DNA from 2 places in the Arthrobacter sp. NPDC093125 genome. Region 2 is predicted to be linked to the other one. Evidence: predicted binding sites of a transcription regulator. Region 2 holds the regulator's gene; the other holds the start of a gene.
What was found. The regulator Rex, encoded in region 2, represses fermentation and respiration genes when NADH is low (regulators of the CRP and FNR family bind a similar motif). The targets are predictions, from matches to a motif close to CTTGTGAANNNNTTCACAAG.

Region 1: benA (benzoate 1,2-dioxygenase large subunit) is a predicted target of Rex. The motif match lies at 7,703-7,722, and genes of this name have one in related genera.

What each region holds. Positions count from the first base shown of each region.
Region 1 is NZ_JBIVOQ010000014.1:39,365-49,184, reverse strand. It holds gene catC (muconolactone Delta-isomerase) at 1-174, shown strand, start outside; gene ACIP9X_RS18665 (AAA family ATPase) at 196-3,027, opposite strand; gene ACIP9X_RS18660 (1,6-dihydroxycyclohexa-2,4-diene-1-carboxylate dehydrogenase) at 3,082-3,909, opposite strand; gene benC (benzoate 1,2-dioxygenase electron transfer component BenC) at 3,909-5,480, opposite strand; gene benB (benzoate 1,2-dioxygenase small subunit) at 5,606-6,142, opposite strand; gene benA (benzoate 1,2-dioxygenase large subunit) at 6,222-7,607, opposite strand; gene catA (catechol 1,2-dioxygenase) at 7,937-8,821, shown strand; gene ACIP9X_RS18635 (benzoate/H(+) symporter BenE family transporter) at 8,931-9,820, shown strand, end outside.
Region 2 is NZ_JBIVOQ010000003.1:94,568-104,387, forward strand. It holds gene ACIP9X_RS07670 (3-deoxy-7-phosphoheptulonate synthase) at 252-1,391, shown strand; gene ACIP9X_RS07675 (helix-turn-helix domain-containing protein) at 1,493-1,705, shown strand; gene ACIP9X_RS07680 (30S ribosomal protein bS22) at 1,933-2,031, shown strand; gene ACIP9X_RS07685 (HAD family hydrolase) at 2,229-3,068, opposite strand; gene ACIP9X_RS07690 (glutaredoxin family protein) at 3,188-3,442, shown strand; gene ACIP9X_RS07695 (redox-sensing transcriptional repressor Rex) at 3,541-4,236, shown strand; gene ACIP9X_RS07700 (hypothetical protein) at 4,336-5,199, opposite strand; gene ACIP9X_RS07705 (hypothetical protein) at 5,348-5,920, opposite strand; gene ACIP9X_RS07710 (YceI family protein) at 6,156-6,704, opposite strand; gene ACIP9X_RS07715 (histidine phosphatase family protein) at 6,907-7,572, shown strand; gene ACIP9X_RS07720 (TlpA family protein disulfide reductase) at 7,575-8,186, shown strand; gene ACIP9X_RS07725 (cytochrome c biogenesis CcdA family protein) at 8,202-8,957, shown strand; gene ACIP9X_RS07730 (cytochrome c biogenesis protein ResB) at 8,957-9,820, shown strand, end outside.

The DNA.
Region 1 (9,820 bases), on a different contig from region 2:
CGCTCGGGGAAATGGCCGGAAATCTGGCGCGTGGTGGGTGAATACGCCAACTACTCGATCTTTGACGTGGATTCCAACGAGGAACTCCACGACATCCTCCAGAATCTCCCGCTGTTCCCGTACATGGAGATCTCGGTGGTGCCGCTGGCCAAGCACCCCTCCGACGTTAAGTAGGAACCAGCCAGCCGTTCCGGGTCAGTCCCTGGCCCGGAACGCGGCGGCGAGCTCGCTGCGGGACCGGATGCCCATCTTCCGGTAGAGCCGCGTGAGGTGGTACTGCACCGTCTTCTCGGCGAGGAACAGGGCGCGGGCCGCCTCCTTGTTGGTCGCACCCCCGGCCACGAGTTCGGCCACCGCCTGCTCCTGCGCGGTGAGCTGGACGTGGTGGTCCCGCGCGGCGGTGAGTACCGAATCGGCAGGGTCAGGGAGATTTCCGACGTCGAGACCGGTCGCCTTGAGCTCCCTGTCGCAGCGCTCCACATAGGTGGCCGCGCCCAGTGAGTCGTAGAGGTCCCGTGCCGCACGCAGCACCGAAGACGCCAGCCGGCGCTTGCCGGCGCGGCGCATGCTCTGCCCGAAAGCAAAACTGATCCGGGCCCGCAGGTAGGGCCGGTTGAGCCCGCGGAGGTGGCCCAAGGCGGCCTCGAAATGCTCCCTGGCAGCGTCGGGATCCCCCTGGGCCGCCAGCAGCCGGCCTCGCGCCCAGGCCATTCGTGCCATGTCGGAGGGGACTTCGCGTTCGCGCCGCAACCCCTCGAAGGAGGTCAGGAAAGCGTCGGCGGTGTCCAGCTGATCGGTCATCACCAGGGCGTTAACGTACGTGTCCTGCCAGGGCCAGAAGGACACCCGGTCCTCGGTCCACGGGTCCAGTTCGGTCAGCGGCTGCAGCACGGCGAGGGCGCTTTCATAATCAGCCCGCGCCTCGTGGAACCGGGCCCGCGCCAGGCTGGCCGGCACCTGCATGGCCCGGTAGGTTCCCGGCTGGACCGCGGCCTGGGAGACGTAATAGCGGGCGCGGTCCCAGTCGCCGCGCATGGACCAGAGCTCCGCGGCGGTCCAGTACAGCAGGGGCCGGATCAGGGGCATCCGGGAGGTTTCCAGGCGGACACTGGAGCGGGCGATGGTGGCCGCCGCGGCATCCCAGTTCCCCAGCACCAGATGGGTGCGGGCCAGCCACGCCTCGGCCCACAGGGAGATCCGCAGGGACCCGCCGCGGTACTCGGTGGGGGCAGCCGACTCGAAGTTCACCAGGGCCGCTTCCACGTTGTCCATCCGCAGTGCCAGCCAGCCAGCTCCCATCTGCACGCGCTGCTTCTGCGCGTTCTCGGCTGCGTGCGCGAACGCCCGCTGGTAGGATGCCTCCGCCTCCCCCAGCCGGCCCCGCGCGTACAGGCCCAGGCCGTAGATGGCTTCCGACTCGACGTGCGCTGGCGTCCCGGGCTCGGTCAGGGCCATTGCACGCTCCGCCCAGCCGGTGATCATCGGCCCGTCCCAGGATGCCACCCCGTGCAGGACGAAACGCTGTGCCACCTGGGCGGCGGCCTTCGGTTCGCGCTCCGGGTTGCTGGTGCGCCACGCCATTTCCAACTGGCTTTGGGCGCTGTCGTTCTGGCCGGACACAGTGGACAGGTAGCCCAGCACGGAGGAGCGCAGCGGCGAGGGCGGCAGGGCGTCAACGGCTGCGGACCAGGTCTGGGCCTCGGCTACGTTTCCGGCCCCCACCAGCGCGTCCACTCCGCGCAGGAGCCTGTCGTTGCGTGCCCGGATATCCAACGAAAGCCGGGAAGCGGAAAACAGCGCCGTTGCGACGTCCTGCCATGCCCCCACGTCTGCCTGGCGGTTGGCGAAATCCTCGAGTTCTTCGGCCAGCGACTGGTCCGCGGCTGGCGTTGCCGAAACCCGGTGCCCCAGTTTCTCGCCTTCCGGTTCCACGGCTTCGGCGGCCAGCCGGTGCAGCGCGATGCGGCGGCTGGGAACAATCTGCTCGTAAATCGCCTCGGCGGTGCCGGGTTCAACGAAGACGACGGCGGAGCGCGCCTGGTCCACGGACAGCCCCAGGAGGCCGGCGCGGTGGCCTTCGTCCAGGGCTTCGAGGACGGACGCCACCCCGCTGACCGCGGCCACTTCCGCCAGTCCGGCGCTGCGCCCCAGCACGGACGCCGCCTCCGCGACGGCAACGAGTCCGGGCGAGGCGGCGTCCAGGACGCTGCGCACCCTGGCCCGGAGCCTGGACGAGGGCGGCAGCGAGGGGAACCAGGTCAGCCAGGTCTCCGGGGGCAGTTCGCGCAGCAACTCCACCACAGGCTGCGGCAGGCCGCCCGTATGCCGGACCAGCCCGTGGGCCGCGGTGACGCTGAGGTCAATGCCGTGGAAACGCCGGGCTAGTTCCTGGACCTGCTGCGCGCTGAGCGGTTCCAGGGGGATCCGCTCCACTTGGTGTCCGGTCAGGAAGTCCAGGACGCCGGCGGGGATGCGCGGCGCCTCGGCGGGATTGAGCGTCAGCAGGAAAAGAATCCGCTTGCCGTGCAGCCGGCGCATGACGAACGTGAGGATACGCAGGCTTTCCACGTCCAGTTTGTGGACGTCGTCGACGGCGACCACCACGCTTCCGTGCGACTGCAGCCCTTCGAGGTGGGTACTGAGGGTGGACGCGTAGTTGACCACCTGGTCCGCGCTCAGGGCGGCGACGGGCGTAGCCGGAAGGTGCGGGCCGCCGTCGTACGCCTTTGCCGAACGCAGCGGTGAGGTGAGCATGAGCTGGGAGTAGCCGGCGAGCGCAAACTGCGCTTCCCACTCATCGCCCATGGCCGAAAGGATGCGGACGCCGCGGGCGCCCGTGCGGCAATGCTCCAGGAAGGACTCCAGCACGGCGGTTTTTCCGCAACCCGAGGGGCCGGTGAGGACCACGGTGGCCACCTTGCCTTTGCGGACCGTGCGGAGGATGTCCAGGAGCTCCTCGAACACCGCAGCGCGGCCCACCAGCGGCGAATCCGCACCGATATCGCCCTGGACGGACCCCGCAGTCATGGCCGCAAGTCTACCGGAGTGGCCTGCCCGCCCCTTCCGGCGCGGGTCCACGGGCTACCCCAGGTCCCCGCCGGCCACCGGGAGGATGCTGCCGGTCAGGTAGGACGCTTCGTCGGAGGCGAGGAAGACGATTGGCGCGGCCTGCTCGTCCAGGGTTCCGTAGCGCTTCATGAAGGACGACTCCACGGTCTGGTCCACGATCACCTGGTACCAGGCCTTCTCGGTGGCGGATTGGGCTTCCGGCCCGCGTTTGACCCTCCGCGGAGGCGCCTCGGTGCCGCCCGGCGCGGTGGCAACCACGCGGATGCCGCGGCCGGCCACCTCCATGGCCAAGGCTTGGGTCAGGGCGTTAACGCCGCCCTTTGCCGCGGCGTACGGGACGCGGTGCATGCCGCGTGTCGCCACCGAGGATACGTTGACGATGGTTCCCGACTCCTGTTCGAGCATCGCCGGCAGTACCGCCCGGCAGCTCCAGAGGGTGGGGAAGAGCGAGCGGCGGATTTCCTTCTCGATCTTCTCCTCGTCGTACTCCTCGTAGGGGCGCGCCCAGATGGTGCCGCCCACATTGTTGACCAGCACGTCCACGCGTCCGTGGGCTGCGAGTGCCGCCTTGACCGCCTGGGTGGCGCCGGCAAAGGTCTCCAGGTCCGCGGTGACGGACGTGGCCGAGCCACCGGAGCCGGACACGTTTGCGGCCTCTTCGATGCCGCGAGCCACGTCGTGGACCAGTTCCGCACGGTCCACCAGGACCACTGTTCCGCCTTCGGCACCGATGCGTTCGGCCACCTTCCGGCCGATCCCCTGGGCGGCGCCGGTGACGACGGCGACCTTGCCGCCGAACCTGCCGGGCGTCACGAATTGACCGGCGTACGGCGCCGCCATCAGCGGGTGGCCTTGGCGTCGATGGCCCCGGCCATGGTGTCCTTCGCGTCGTGGGCGTGTGCGGTGATGACGGCGCGGAGGCGGTCCTTATCGCCGCGTTCGAAGGCGTCCACGATGTCCAGGTGGTCCTGGGTGACGCGCTCGAAGATCGGCGTTCCGGCTTCGAGTGCCGCGGCCATCTGGGCGTGCACGTCCAGGCGGCGGTAGGACTCCAGGAGCATGGGGTTGTCGCAGATCATGAAGAGGTACTCGTGGAATTCCTCGTTGGTACGCGCGAACTCCTCGGGGTTGGTGATGTTCCCGCCCGCAACCGAGTCCGTGGTGGCTTCGGCGAGTCGGCGGAACTGGCGCAGCTGCTCCTCGCTGAGCCGGCCCAGCAGCAGTTCGCTGACGGCAAGCTCCAGGCCCATGCGTGCGTCGAGCTGGGCGAAGCTGTCCTCCTTGCGGAAATCCAGCCGGCCGGTCTCCAGCGAGGACACTGCCTCGCCGCGGCTCATCGTGTCGCCTTCGGCCTGGATCTTTTCAGCCGGCGCCGGGGCGCCCGTTTCGGCGTCGCCTCCGGTGGTCTCCTTCGGCGCGAACCGTTCGAAGTAGAAGTTGGCGGGCTGGATGCCTTCGGTGTCCAGCCACTTGGAGACCGCGTTGACCATGGGGGGCGGGCCGCAGAGATAGATGTCCACGTCGCCTTCGTTGAGGTGCGCGGGTTCGATGATCTGCGTGACGTAGCCGGTGTGCGGGGCGGATGTGCCGGGCTCGGAGGCAATGTAGTTCCAGGTGAAGCCGGGCAGCTTCGCTTCGTAGGCGCGCAGCCAGTCGAGGCCCACGATGTCCGCCTCGCGGGTGAGCCCGTAAATCAGGTGGACCGGGGTGGACGGCGGGTTTTCGGAGAGCTTTTCCAGGATGGACAGGAGCGGGGCCAGGCCGGTGCCGCCGGCCAGGAGCAGCAGGGGCCGCTTGGGCTCGCGCAGGAAGAATGATCCGTAGGGGCCGGTGAAGTGGATGGAGTCGCCTACTGCTGCGCGGTCGCGCAGGTACTCGGACATGGCGCCCTGCGGGGTCACGCGCACCATGAAGGACGCGTCCTGGACCTCGGGTCCGCTGCTGAAAGAGTAGGAGCGCTCGGCGTCGGTTCCGGGGACCTTGAGGTTGACGTACTGGCCGGGAAGGAAGGCCAGCGCGTCCCGGTTGTCCACCTGGAGGGTGAAGGACACCGTGGTGTCCGTGTGCCGGTTGAGCTCCTTGATGGTGGAAGTGAAGGTGGCCGCGGCCGTCTTCGCCGACTCCGACGTGGCCGGGATCTGGATGGCCAGGTCGGATTCCGGGACGGCCTGGCAGGTCAGCAGGTAGCCCTTTTCGAGCTCCTCTTCGGTCATGGCGTCGTCGATGTAGTCCCCCGGGTCGAAGGAGCCGGAATCGCAGAACGCCTTGCAGGTGCCGCAGGCACCGTCGCGGCAGTCCGACGGGATGTTGATGCGCGCCTTGTAGGCCGCGTCCATGACGGTCTCATAGTCGCCGACCTTAATGACTTTGGTGACGCCGTCCTCGAAGCTGAGGGCTACTTTGTGGCCCATGGGGTCCTCCTGACTGAGCGGGCGCGCCGTCGCGGCCCGGGAAAAGTTGTGGCGTGCCCGGCGGGCTCGCGTGTGGGACCTGCCGTACGGCGCCTGGGAATTCCCAGGGCGCCGGTTCGGGCAGATCAGATCATGTAGACGTCCACCACGTGGTGGATGTAGTCGTTCTTCAGGACCACTTTCTTCTTCAGGATCACCGGCTCCGGGCCGGAAAGGTCGATCGTGTAGAAGCTGGTGCCGAAGTACGTGTCCGTCGTGTTGTAGCGGAAGTAGAGGGTGAACCAGTTGAAGCGCACCTGGACCTGGCCGCCGTCGTTCGCCAAAACCTCGATGTCCGTGATGTTGTGGCCCGTGCGCGGCTCGGGAAGGGAGGTGGCAGAAGACCGGTCGGTCTTGATCCGGAACACCCGGTCTTCGATGCCGCCGCGGTTGTCGTAGTAGATGAGGGAGATCTCGTTCTGGGGATCCTGCGTCAGCTGGTCGTCGACGTCCCACGCCGGCATCCAGAATTCGGAGTCCGGGTGGTAGCACTCAAGCCATTCATCGAACTGGCGGTCGTCCAGCAGGCGGGCTTCCCGGTAAAGGAACGCCCGGACGGTCTCGAGGGTTGCGATCTCCTCGGCGGTCTTCAGGACCGGGGCGGTTTGGGTCAGGTTGCTCATGGGTTCTGCGCTCTCTGTGGTTCCGGTGGGCTCTGGTTCCGTGGTCTTTTGGTTCCGGTCTTTTGGTTCCCGGCCGCTGTCAGGCGGTGGCGGGGACGGAATCCGGTGCGGAGCGCTCCTCGTGCTCCGCCAGGGCACGGTCCATGACTTCCTTCCAGTACCCGTGCTGGATGGGGTAGAGCCCTTCGTCTTCGGTGCGCACGCCGGAGGCAATCACCCGGGTCATGCCCAGGGCCTGGGCCTGCTCGTCAGGGCCGGCGATCTCATGGGTGGAGCCGCGGGTCATGTCGTTCCACGGGGCGCTGGTGGCCCAGTAGGTCTTGTTGCAGGAGCGGAATTCCTCCAGGTCGTCCGGGGTGGCCATGCCGCTGGCGTTGAAGAAGTCCTCGTACTGGCGGATGCGCTTGGAGCGGTTCTCCTGGGACTCGCCCTTGGGTGCGATGCAGTAGATCGTCACCTCGGTCTGGTCCGCCGAGATCGGCCGGAAGTGGCGGATCTGGGAGGAGAACTGGTCCATGATGTAGACGTTCGGGTACAGGCAGAGGTTGCGCGAGATGTTGATCATGAAGTTGGCCATCTCCTCGCCGTACTTCTGGACCAGTTCGTCGCGGCGGTCCCACAGCGGGCGGTCCTCGGGGTTGGTCCATTCCTGCCACAGGAGCAGGTGTCCGTGGTCGTAGGAGTAGAAGCCGCCCTTGACCTTGCCCCACTTGCCGGCGTCCATGGCCTTGGTCTTGGTCGCGGAGTCACCGGCGCTGCGGCGGGCCGTGGTGGCTGCGTAGTTCCAGTGCACGGCCGTGACGTGGTAGCCGTCCGCGCCGTTCTCGGCCTGGACCTTCCAGTTGCCGTCATAGGTGTAGGTGGAGGAACCGCGCAGCACCTCCAGGCCTTCGGGTGACTGGTCAACGATCGAGTCGATCACCTTGGTGGCATCGCCCAGGTGCTCCTCGAGCGGGAGCACGTCAGCCTTCAGCGAGCCGAACAGGAAGCCGCGGTAGGACTCGAATCGGGCCACCTTGGTGAGGTCGTGCGAGCCTTCCTTGTTGAAGGTCTCGGGGTAGCCGGCGTCCCGGGAATCCTTGACCTTCAGCAGCTCGCCGGAGTTCTTGAACGTCCAGCCGTGGAACGGGCAGGTGAAGGTGGTGCGGTTGTCCGTCTTGCGGCGGCACAGCATGGCGCCGCGGTGCGAACAGGCGTTGACGATGCAGTTCAGCTTCTCGTCCTTGTCCCTGGTGATCATCACCGGGGTGCGGCCGATGTACGTGGTGAAGTAATCACCCACGTTGGGGATCTGCGACTCGTGGGCGAGGTAAACCCAGTTGCCTTCGAAGATGTGCTTCATCTCGAGTTCGAAGATCTCCTGGTCGGTGAAGATCTCGCGTTTGGCCCGGATGATGCCGTTCTCACGGTCATCGATCACGGCGTCGGCAAGGACCTCGCGGGCATGGATCAGGTTCTCGGTCATGGCGTGCTCCTTCATTGGAGATTGCTGGACGGATGGGCGGGAGGTCCGGGCCGGGCATCGGTGCCAGCAGCGGACGTTAGAGGCAATTCTTCCCGCTCGTGACTCCACTCACATCAGGCAAACACCTAGGGTCGACCAAGGGTGTCTTTATGTACCGATAATGACCGAAAATGGGCATTATCGATATTTGTAGCGTCCTTATCCTGAGGCCTACGATGAGACAGACATCACGCGATACCGCGCGGCAGCAGGGTTCCCTGCGCCAGCGTCCCGCGGCGGGTGCAGGAGACCTTCCTGGCCCCTACTCAAAGACGAAGGTGGAGACCGCCATGAGTGAGACCCAAGTGAATAGCCGGAACGAGAACGAGGGCACTGCCGTTGAGGCCGGTTCGAAGGCGACCGAGCGCTTCACCGCCTCCGGCAAGCTCTCGGAACTGCACGTGCCCAAGGAACGCGTGAGCCTGCTGGCCGGCGCCCTCATCAAGGCTGCCAACGACATCGTCGTTGAGCACCAGGTCACCTACGAGGAGTACAACGCGCTGAAGGCGTGGCTGATCAAGGTGGGTACCGACGGCGAGTGGCCGCTGTTCCTCGACGTGTGGCTTGAGCACACGGTAGAGGACGTCAACTCCCAGGAGCGCCCCGGCACCAAGGGCACCATCGAGGGGCCCTACTACGTGCCCGGATCCCCCGAGCTGCCTACGCCGGCAACCGTCCAGATGCGTGACGGCGAAGAGGGCACCCCCCTGCGCTTCACCGGCCAGTTCACGGACACCAACGGCAACGCCCTCCAAAACGCACAGGTGGAGATCTGGCACGCCGATGCCGCCGGCTTCTATTCGCAGTACGCGCCGGGCCTGCCCGAATGGCTCTTCCGCGCCACGGTCAAGGCAGATGACCAGGGCCGCTTCGAGATCAACACGATGCGCCCCGCGCCGTACCAGATTCCCACCGACGGCGCCTGCGGCCAGCTCATCGAGGCGGCCGGCTGGCACGCCTGGCGTCCGGCCCACATCCACATCAAGGTCTCGGCACCCGGCTACCAGCCCGTCACCCAGCAGCTCTACTTCCCGGGCGACCCGCACAACGCGGACGACATCGCATCGGCCGTCAAGCCCGAACTGATGCTCGACCCGCGACCGCGCACGGACGGCGGAACCGGCGAGGAAGTTGTCTACAACTACATCCTCGCGAAGGAAGGCCAGACCAAGTAGGTCCTTGCCCCTTCTTGTCTGATGCCGGGCTTGAGCCCGGCAACGCCAGGCGCCCCGGAGCGGTAACTCCGGGGCGCCTGCCTTTTCTACCCCGCAGCCAGGAGCCAGGATGCCCAGTTCCCGCCAGGACCCAGCCCCAATCCATCCCTGGACCACACCCGCGCCGACGCCCGCGCCATTGCAGCAACCGCTCCTGGAACGGCCCGGGCACCGTCCGCCCGGACCCCGCCGGTTCCTTCGCGACGTGGACCTGCCCTACCTGTCCAACGGCGCCATCGGATTGGTCTTCACCGCGTCCGGGCCCATCGCCGTCACCCTGGCCGTCGGCGCGGCCGGCGGGCTGACCCAGGACCAGCTCGCCTCGTGGGTTTTCGGCATCCTGTTCTCCGGCGGCGCCGCGACGCTCATCATGTCGCTCCTCTACCGGCAGCCGCTGGGGTTTGCCTGGTCCATTCCCGGCACGGTGCTGCTGGGGCCGTCGCTGCAGCATCTGTCCTTCCCGGAAGTGGTGGGCACGTTCTTCACGGCCGGCCTGCTCATCCTGGCCCTGGGCGCAACCGGGGTGGTCCGGCGGATCATGGCCACAATTCCCATGCCGATCGTCATGGCCATGGTTGCCGCCGTCTTCCTCCGCTTCGGCACGGACATCGTTTCCTCAAGCCAGGCCAATCCGGCCATTGCCGCCCCGATGGTGGGCGCCTTCCTCCTCCTGACCGCCGTTCCGGGCCTGGGAAAGTTCCTTCCCCCGGTCCTCGGCACGCTGGTGGCAGGATGCCTGGCGGTGGCCGTCAGCGGGCAATTCGTTCCCCGCGGGCCGGGGCCGCTCCTGGCCGCCCCGGTGTTCACCCCTCCCGTGTTCACCTGGGCCGCGCAACTGGAGCTCGTGGTTCCCCTGGCGCTGACAGTGCTGTTCGTCCAGAACGGCCAGGGCATCGCCGTGCTCCGCGCCGCCGGGCACCGGCCGCCCGTCAACGTTTTTGCGATTGTGTCCGGCGCGTT
Region 2 (9,820 bases):
GTCCCGCGGTTATGGTCATGGGCATGACTAACCGTTGGTATGCGTATTTTTCGTTGGCTCTGGAGGGGCCCGCGTCTAACTGACACGCATCCAACTACCTTCAGAGCCAACAGGGCAGAGATTATTCTCTGCCCTTCGCCATTTCTCCGGCGGGTTCTGAACTGGGCCCGCTCCGTACCCGGAACAGGACCCAGCACATGAGCGCAGCAACCACCGAAACCCAGCAGCCGACGTCGAACGTCCCTACTGCCATGGCGCGGGCAGAGCCGCGGCCGGCAGAGGCGCCGTCCCCGTCACGGCAGTCCACCTCCAACCTGCGGGTCAGCGGCCTCACCGCACTGCCCACGCCCCAGGAGATGATCACCGAACTGCCGCTGGACGCGAGGATGGCGGACGTCGTCGAACGCGGCCGGGACGAAGTACGGGCGATCATGGACGGCGTCGATGACCGCCTGCTCGTGATCGTCGGCCCGTGCTCCATCCACGATCCCAAGGCCGGGCTCGAATACGCGCGCCGCCTCGTCAGCCAGGCCGAAAAGCACAAGGAAGACCTGCTGATCGTCATGCGGGCGTACTTCGAAAAGCCACGCACCACGGTGGGCTGGAAGGGCCTGATCAACGATCCGCGGCTGGACGGCACGCACGACATCGCAGGGGGCCTCCGGGAAGCCCGCCGCTTCCTGCAGCAGGTCACGGCACTGGGACTGCCCACAGCCACCGAGTTCCTCGAACCGATCAGCCCCCAGTACATGGCAGACCTCGTGTCCTGGGGAGCCATCGGCGCACGGACCACCGAAAGCCAGATCCACCGCCAGCTCGCGTCCGGCCTTTCGATGCCCATCGGCTTCAAGAACGGCACAGACGGCGACCTCCAGGTTGCGGTTGACGCCTGCAGCGCGGCCGCGGCAGCCCAGGCTTTCCTGGGCATCGACGGCGACGGACGGGCCGCCCTGGTCGCCACCGCGGGTAACCCGGACACCCACGTGATCCTCCGCGGCGGCCGCAAGGGGCCAAACTACTCCGCTGCCGACGTAGAGGCAGCCTCCGCAAAGCTGGCCGGGAAGCATCTGAACCCCCGGCTCATCGTGGACGCCAGCCATGCCAACAGTGGCAAGAGCCATCACCGGCAGGCAGAAGTAGCACTGGAGATCGGTGCCCAGCTCGAAGATGCGGGAGCCGCCGCCGGAGCCATCGCGGGTGTGATGCTGGAGAGCTTCCTCGTGGGTGGAGCGCAGAACCTGGACGTGGCCGAACACGCCGCTGGGCGGTCCGAACTGGTCTACGGCCAGAGCGTGACAGACGCCTGCATGGAGTGGGACGTGACGGCCTCGGTGCTGGAGCAGCTGGCAGCTTCTTCCCGGAAGCGCCGGGCTTTCACAATGGCCACGTGAGCATCTAGAGTAACTAGGACACGGTTGTTCGATGGCTCAGCATCGGCGCACCGCACAACGGGGGATGCCGCATAGTTGCTGAGAGCAAAGGAATATGGGAAATGTCCGCAGAGTCGAACTTCTCGAACGCCAAGTTCCTGACCGTGGCCGAAGTGGCTCAGGTCATGCGCGTTTCCAAAATGACCGTGTACCGGCTGGTCCATTCCGGCGAAATGCCGGCGGTCCGGTTTGGCCGTTCATACCGCGTTCCGGAGACCGCCGTCGAACAGTACCTCAAGGGTGCTGTCGTCGACGGTCAGACGGGTACCGCGTGAATCCGGGAGCCCGGCTTTCCGCGCCGGTTTTCGTGACGGCTGCAGCCGCCTTGGGGGCCGCTGCAGGTCACGGGCGTGGCGGCGGTCAGTAGGGGTCCGGATAAAGCGGTACGCTGTTAAGGAACGTTTTACGTCATTGTAAGAATCTGTCAGTTGTTCAGTCTGTTGCTCAGTCCACGGACCTTCTCCATCAGACAGGTACTGCATCTAGTTTGTAAGGAACTTTCGTGGGTTCAGTTATTAAGAAGCGTCGCAAGCGTATGGCCAAGAAGAAGCACCGCAAGTTGCTTCGCAAGACCCGCCACCAGCGCCGCAATAAGAAGTAGAAACACTTTCTACGCATCAATGCCCGCCCCCTCTCAAGGTGGCGGGCATTTTTGCGTCCTGGCGACGCGGAAGTGGCTTGAGGACGCGGAAACGGTCTGAGGACGCGGATATTTGGGTGTCGCCAGGCCGTTTGCGTGTCCCGGGGTTCGAAGTGAGTCCCAGGGTTCGACGCGTGTCAGCGGGGCGAGAGCGCCTCCTAGACCCTGGGGCCGCGGATGCGGGCGTAGCCCTTCCATAGGCCGTAGACTGCGCCGCCTGCTGTTGCTGCCTTGAGGCCCAGGGTGGCGGCGCGGCGGCCTGAGCGGAAGTCGTAGACCGGCCAGTTGTGGTCGCGGGCGTGCTTGCGCAGCCGGGTGTCCGGGTTGATTGCCACGGGATGGCCCACGAGGCTCAGCAGCGGGATGTCGTTGTAGGAGTCGCTGTAGGCCCAGCACCGCTTGAGCTCCAGGCCTTCGGCGTCGGCGATGGCCTGGACGGCGACGGCCTTGGCGGGGCCGTGGAGGATGTCCCCGACGAGCCGTCCGGTATACAGGCCCTCACTGATTTCGCCTACGGTGCCCAGCGCTCCGGTGAGCCCCAGCCGGGTGGAGATCACCGTGGCTACCTCGATCGGCGTGGCCGTCACGAGCCAGACCTTCCGCCCTACGCGCAGATGCTGCTGGGCGAGCGCTTTGGTGCCGGGCCAGATCCGGGAGGCGATCATTTCGTCGTAGACTTCCTCGCCCAGCACCTTCACGTCTTCTTCCGTGATGCCGCAGGCGAGGGTCAGTGCGGAGTCCCGTACCGAGTGGACGTCGTTCATGTTTTCCCCGCGGAGCACAAACTTGAACTGCTTCCAGGCCATGCCTGCGGCCTGGGGAAGGGTGAAGGCTCCCCGCTGGTGCATCTTCCGGGCGACGTGGAAAATGCTGGCGCCCCTCATGAGGGTGTTGTCGACGTCGAAAAACGCTGCCTCGCCTTGCTGCTGAGCTGCAGCAGGCCGTTGCTGCGTCGCAGTTGACCGCTCAACCACAGCGGCATACTTCTCCTCAGGCATGTTATTGAGTCTAGTCAACGTGGAGTGTCCCGCCGTCCCCCCAAAGGCGCTGCCGGCGTCGTTCGGCGGCTGCCGCCGTCGGCATCGCTCACCGGCGGGAACGGCGATACGGTTGAGCCATGGCAATTCCCGACGTCGTCCTCCTCACCAAAGCCGACTGTCACCTGTGCGCTGCGGCGCGCGACGCCGTCGGGCGCGTTACTGCCGGGCTGGGACTTGGGTGGCGGGAACAGTCGGTGGACAGCGACGAATCCCTCCGTGACCGTTACGCCGAGGAGCTTCCCGTGGTGCTGGTGGACGGCATCCAACGGGATTTCTGGAAGATTGACGAGGCCAGGCTGGAACGGGTTCTCCGTCAGGCGATGGCACGCTAGCCGCCGTTTCCGTCGTTTCCGCGCAATGGCACCGGCTTTGTTGACATAAGTGATGGGGATTTAGAGTGGACTCACAACGCGACGCAATGGAGCAATTAGTGACTTCGCTCGACTCACCTCCCCAGGCCGTGCCTGAGGACGCGGGAGCTGCCGGAAAGCAGATTCCGCCCGCGGCCGTGGCCCGCCTGACCATCTATTTGCGCGCCCTGAACTCCCTGCTCGCCGAGGGCATTGAACGCGTTTCCTCCGAGTCCCTGGCTGAGGCCTCCGGAGTCAGTTCCTCGACCCTCCGCAAGGATCTCTCCCATGTCGGTTCCTACGGCACCCGCGGCGTGGGCTACGAAGTGCAGTATCTGAGCCGGCACATAGCCGCCGCGCTTGGTTTGACGCACGACTGGAAGGTCGCCATTGTCGGCGCCGGTAACCTCGGCAAGGCACTCGCCAGGTACGGCGGGTTCGAGTCCCGCGGTTTCGATGTCGTGGCCATTTTCGACGCCGACCAGATGGTGGTGGGCAACGAGGTCGGATGGCTCCGCGTGAGCGATGTGGCCGACCTGGAAGCCGTACTGGAGCGGACGGGTGCCAACATGGTGGTGCTGGCTCTGCCTGCGGCCGTGGCCCAGAGCGTCTGCGACAGGGTTGTGCAGGCCGGCGTCCACAGCATCCTCAGCTTCGCCCCGGTGATGCTGCAGGTTCCGGAGGGCGTGAACCTCCGCAAGGTGGACATGGCAACCGAGCTGCAGATCCTCGCGTACCACGCGCAACGGGGGCAGACCCCGGGCCAGCCGGAGTAGGCTCCCGGCCCCGGTCAGCGCGAACGTACAGTTGTGGCCCCTGACTCCGCGGGGAGTGAGGGGCCACAAGTGACGTGAACAGCCTGGCAGCCAGAGGGATCAGCGGCCGAACGGGCCGCCCGTGTACGGGTTCGCGAACGGCTGCGGCTTCTGGAAGTACGGAGAAGCCGCAGGCATGTAAAGCATTACGATGGCCGCGATCCCGAGGATCACAGCGAGGGTGTTAAGGCCGAGCGGCAGCACGGAGAAGATTGACAGTGCCGCGAATACCGTCCCCAGGATCCGGGCCCAGTTCTTGCCCTTGCGGACGTTGAGCGCCACTAGGGCGTAGAGCCCGGCGATAATCAGGGCGAAGACAATGATCGTGCCAATCAGGAAGCCTTTGATGTCTTCGAAGGCGATGTTTTGGCCGCTGCCCTGGATCTGGTCTTCGAAGGTCTGGCGCATGGCGGGATCATCCAGGCTTCCGATGCCGAACAGCGTAGACAGGAGCGTCAGGGCCCCGGCCGCGATGATCATCCAGAACGCCCGGTTGACGGACTGGGGAACTCCGGCGGTGCCACCCGTGGCCTGCTCGGATGGGTACTGCGCGTACGGGGACTGCCCGTACGGCTGCTGGCCGTATGGGGACTGACCGTATTGCGGCGGGTTCTGGCCGTAGGAGGGCTGCTGGCCGTACTGCGGCAGGTTCTGCCCGTACTGCGGCTGTCCGGGCTGTGGCTGCCCGGACTGCGGTGCGTTCTGCCCATACTGGCCGTACTGGGGTTGGTTCTGGCCCTGCTGCTGACCGTATTGCGGCGCAGGCGGGACATTCTGTCCATACTGGGGATCGTTTTGGCCATACTGCGGTGCGTTCTGGCCGTACTGCGGCTGCCCGTTGCCTTCCCGACCCGGCTCATGGGAATCGTGGCGGCCGGAATCCGGATCGTTAGGGTTGCGAGGCGGGACTGGAGGAGTGCTCATGAGCGTTCCTTTGCGTTGTGACGTAGGGACCGGCCGCCGGGTTTCAGACGCTTGCCCTGCCCCCAGCATGGTTTACTTCCACCGTACCCCCCGGTAGGCGCCGGGAGGCTTATTCCACAAGTGGTATTCGTGCATTCTCCAACAGGAGTCAGGCCCGTCCGCGTGCTGCAGCAAACCATCGCTGTGCCCCGGGAACCCACATCAGCACGGTTGCGACCACGCCTGCTAGAAAATTGATTCCGCTGCCCCCACGGCCGTCGGTGAAACCGAGGCTGATGAGGGTGAGAAGCAGGGAGATCCCGGCTACGGCTGTCAGTGCGAACCGTGCCCACTCCCGGCCTTCCTTCATTTTCATTGCCAGGACAATCTGCGCGCCCGACAGTGCGGCACCAAAAAGCACGAGCAGCAGCACCAGGATGGCGATGCCGGGCAAGAACGCAAAGAGCACCAACGCGCCGAACAGCCCGATGACTCCACCCAGCAGCCCCAGTAGGCCGGTGAGCACCCAGATCCAGTAGGAGATCTTCAGCTCAGTAGGCAGTCCGGACACGCTGAAAATCCCGGTGAACCCACCTTGGGGCATGGCCTCATAGAAATTGCGGGGACGGTCTGCCGGCATCTCGAACGGGAACCAGCCGGCGCGGCGCTGGTGGGGGTGGTCGCCGGAAGGCTGTTCGCCGCTTGGTTCCTGCGGCGGCGGGGCGTCGTTCGGGTTGCTCATGGCTCTCACTGTAAATCGGGGGTTCGGCTAATTCCAGAATGCTCCAGGGCACTGACAATTTCCGATGGCAGTGCTTCCCCGAGACGCAAAAGCCCCGCTTCCAGGCGACGCAAAAGCCCCGCTCGTGGAGGCGGCCTGAGCCGGGACCACGGGCGGGGCTGTTGCTGCGAAGACCGGCAGGACGGGCCATACCTGATCTGGCGGGAGGCTACGCTCCGGGTTTACATACCGGGTCTTATGCGGCAGGGGCGATGAAGGCCAGTTCGAGGTTGATGGCGACCTTGTCGCTGACCAGAACTCCGCCGGCTTCCAGAACAGCGTTCCAGGTCAGGCCGAAGTCCTTGCGGCTGATGGTGGTTTCAGCGGAGACGCCGGCGCGGGTGTTGCCGAAGGGGTCAACGGCCACACCGTTGAATTCGGTCTCGAGGGAGACCGGCCGGGTCACGCCCTTGATGGTGAGATCGCCCTGGAGTTCGTAGCCGTCGCCGGTCGGGACGAGGCCGTTGGAGACGAAGGAGATCTCAGGGAACTTCTCGACGTCGAAGAAGTCTTCGCCGCGGACATGGCCGTCACGGTTGACGTCGCCGGAGTCGAAGCTCGCGGTCTGGATGGTCGCTTCGATCTTGGAGTCGGTCACGTTCTCGGCCAGAGCCAGGGTGGCTGCGGCGTCCTTGAACTGGCCGCGGACCTTGCTAATGCCCGCGTGGCGGACGGTGAATGCGATCTCGCTGTGCGAGTTGTCGAGGGTCCAGGTGCCGGGGGTGACGTTGGTGGGCAGTGCCATGATGTTTCTCCTTGTGTCCTTAGCGTTCACTGATCTTGCTGTTGAACCTTCATCGGTTGAAGCCTCAACTAACTGCTGCATCCAGTATAAACATGCATATGCATCTTTTATTCCACCCCGGCGGAACTTTTCGTCATTTTCTTGAGTTCTACTAGATGTAGAAGATTTCAGATCGCCCGGCATCTTTGAGAAACTGGTAGACATGCCCCAAGCCACCGTTCATTTGCTCCGCCACGGCGAGGTCCACAATCCAGCGGGCGTCCTCTATGGCAGGCTGCCGGAATTCCACCTTTCCGAGCTCGGCCTGCAGATGGCGCAGCTGTTGGCGGACCACTTCCGCGACCGTGCAAGCCAGGGGGCAAAGATCGTCTACCTCGTGGCTTCCCCGCTGACGCGCGCCCAGGAGACTGCACTTCCGACGTCGAACGCCCTGGGCTTGGAGATCCACACGGACCAGCGCATCATCGAGGCCGAAAACCACTTCGAAGGACTGAGGGTCACCAAGGCGGAGCTGAGGAAGCCGAAGCACTGGCCGAAGCTCGTTAACCCCCTGCGGCCTTCCTGGGGCGAGCCCTACAGGGACCAGGCGGCCCGGGTGGGCGCGGCTGTCCAAGAGGCCCGCCTCAAGGCGATCGAACTTGGCGGGGAGGGTGCCGAGGCCATCATGGTCAGCCACCAGCTGCCGATCTGGGCCACAAGGCTCAGCGCCGAGGGAAAGCCGCTGTGGCATGACCCCCGCAAGCGCGAATGCACCCTGACCTCCCTGACTTCCCTCGTGTTCGACGACGACGGCACGCTTCTGCGCGTTGAGTACAGCGAGCCGGCCGCCGCCCTACTTCCCGGTGCCTCCACCACCCCCGGAGCCTAGTTATGACCAACGCCCCCATAAGCTCCCGCCGCAGCTTGCTCGCCGCCGGCGGTCTCGCCTTGACCGCGCTCACGCTCGGCCTGTCCGGCTGCGCCCAGGAGGATGCGCTGGCCAAGCAGGCGAAGGCAGGGGATAACAAGAACTACGTTGCCGGCGACGGTTCGGTCACGGAATTCGCGGCCGCGGACCGCAAGTCCGCCGTCGACATCCAGGGCACACTCTTCAACGGCACCACCGTGACGCCCCAGGACTTCCAGGGCAAGGTCACCGTACTGAACTTCTGGTTTGCCGCCTGCGCACCCTGCCGGGTCGAGGCGCCGGTGCTGGAGGAACTGCACCAGGACTTCAAGAGCAAGGGCGTGCAGTTCTTCGGCGTAAATTTGCGGGATGAGAAGGCAACCGCGGAGGCGTTCGACAAGACGTTCGGGCTGACCTACCCGAGTTTCAACGACAAGGACGGCAGCGTGCTGTTGTCCGTGTCCAGCCTCGTGCCGCCCGGAGCGGTTCCCACAACGCTGGTGGTGGACAAGCAGGGCCGCGTCGCCTCCCGTGTCCTGGGGGAGATCCAGAAGGGCACCCTGAAGGCCCTCATCGAATCCGCCGTGGCAGAGTAGCGGGCGGGCCGAACCGTGAACAGCCCCTTCGCCGAAGCCATCCTGAGCGGCTCCCTGCTGCTTGCCATCCCGGTGGCGCTTCTCGCCGGTTTGGTCTCCTTCCTCTCGCCCTGCGTCCTGCCACTGGTGCCCGGGTATCTGGGCTATGTCACGGGACTGACCGGCGTCGACCTCCAGAAGCAGAAGCGCGGCCGCATGCTCGCGGGCATCGGCCTCTTCGTGCTCGGTTTCTCGGTGATCTTCGTGCTGCTCGGCGGTGCCTTTGGCCAGTTGGGGACGCTCATCTCCGGAGGCCAGAACGGCTGGATCACGCAGCTGCTCGGTGTCCTGGTGATCGCCATGGGCGTGGTGTTCATGGGCGGCTTCAGCTGGCTGCAGCGTGACGCCAAAATCCATGCAAAGCCGCCGGCCGGACTGTGGGGCGCCCCGCTGCTGGGCATCACCTTCGGCCTCGGCTGGGCACCCTGCATCGGCCCGACCTACTCCGCCGTGCAGCTCCTGAGCCTTTCGGGCGGTTCGTCCGCCGCAAAGGGCGCCTTCCTTGCCTTCGTGTACAGCCTCGGTCTGGGCATACCCTTCCTGCTGATCGCACTGGCGGTTCGGCGCGGCGCCGGGATCCTGTCCTTTTTCCGGAACCACCGCCTGGCCATCCAACGGACCGGCGGCGGGGTGCTGATCGTCCTGGGCCTTCTGATGGCCACCGGCGTGTGGGGCGCCTGGGTCACCGAGCTGCAGTACTGGTTCCAAACCGACGTGAAGTTGCCGATCTGATGAGCGAGCGTGTGAAGTCACCTAAGAACCATTCAGCCGAGGACTCGAAAAATGCCTCCAGGGAAGGCGCCCCCACGAACGCCGTGAAGGAAGCCAAGGCCGGCGCCGCGCTGCCTGCCCTCGGCATCAGTGGCATGCTGCGCTGGGCCTGGACGCAGCTGACCAGCATGCGCACCGCGCTGTTCCTCCTGCTGCTGCTGGCCGTGGCCGCCGTGCCGGGCTCGCTGTTTCCGCAGCGTCCGGCGAACCCGTCGGTCGTCACGCAGTACATCAAGGACAACCCGGACTACGGCAAGATCCTCGACGCCCTGCAGCTGTACGACGTTTATTCGTCGGCCTGGTTCTCCGCCATCTACATCCTGCTGTTCGTCTCGCTGATCGGCTGCGTCGTGCCCCGCGCGATCGCCCACTACAAGGCGATGCGGTCGCAGCCGCCACGCACTCCGAAGCGGCTTTCCCGCCTGCCGGAGTACGGCACCCTGGTGGTGCCCGCGGAAGCCGGGATCCCGGCGTCGGATGCTATTGAGGACGCAGCGGCACTGCTGAAGAAACGCGGGTACCGCGTTGAGGTGAGGCACGACGACGGCGCGCGGCCGTCTTTGGGGGCCGAGCGCGGCTTCCTCAAGGAAGTGGGTAACCTCGTCTTCCACACCTCGCTGATCGGAGTCCTCGTCTCCGTGGCGGTCGGCGGGCTGTTCGGCTACAGCGGCCAGAGGATTTTGGTGGAGGGCGACACTTTCGTCAACACCCTGGTGGGCTACGACCAGTTCAACCCGGGCACCAACTTCCAGAGCAGCCAGCTCCAGCCGTACTCCATTCAGCTGGACAAGTTCCAGGCGACCTTCGACCGTGAATCCCAGGGC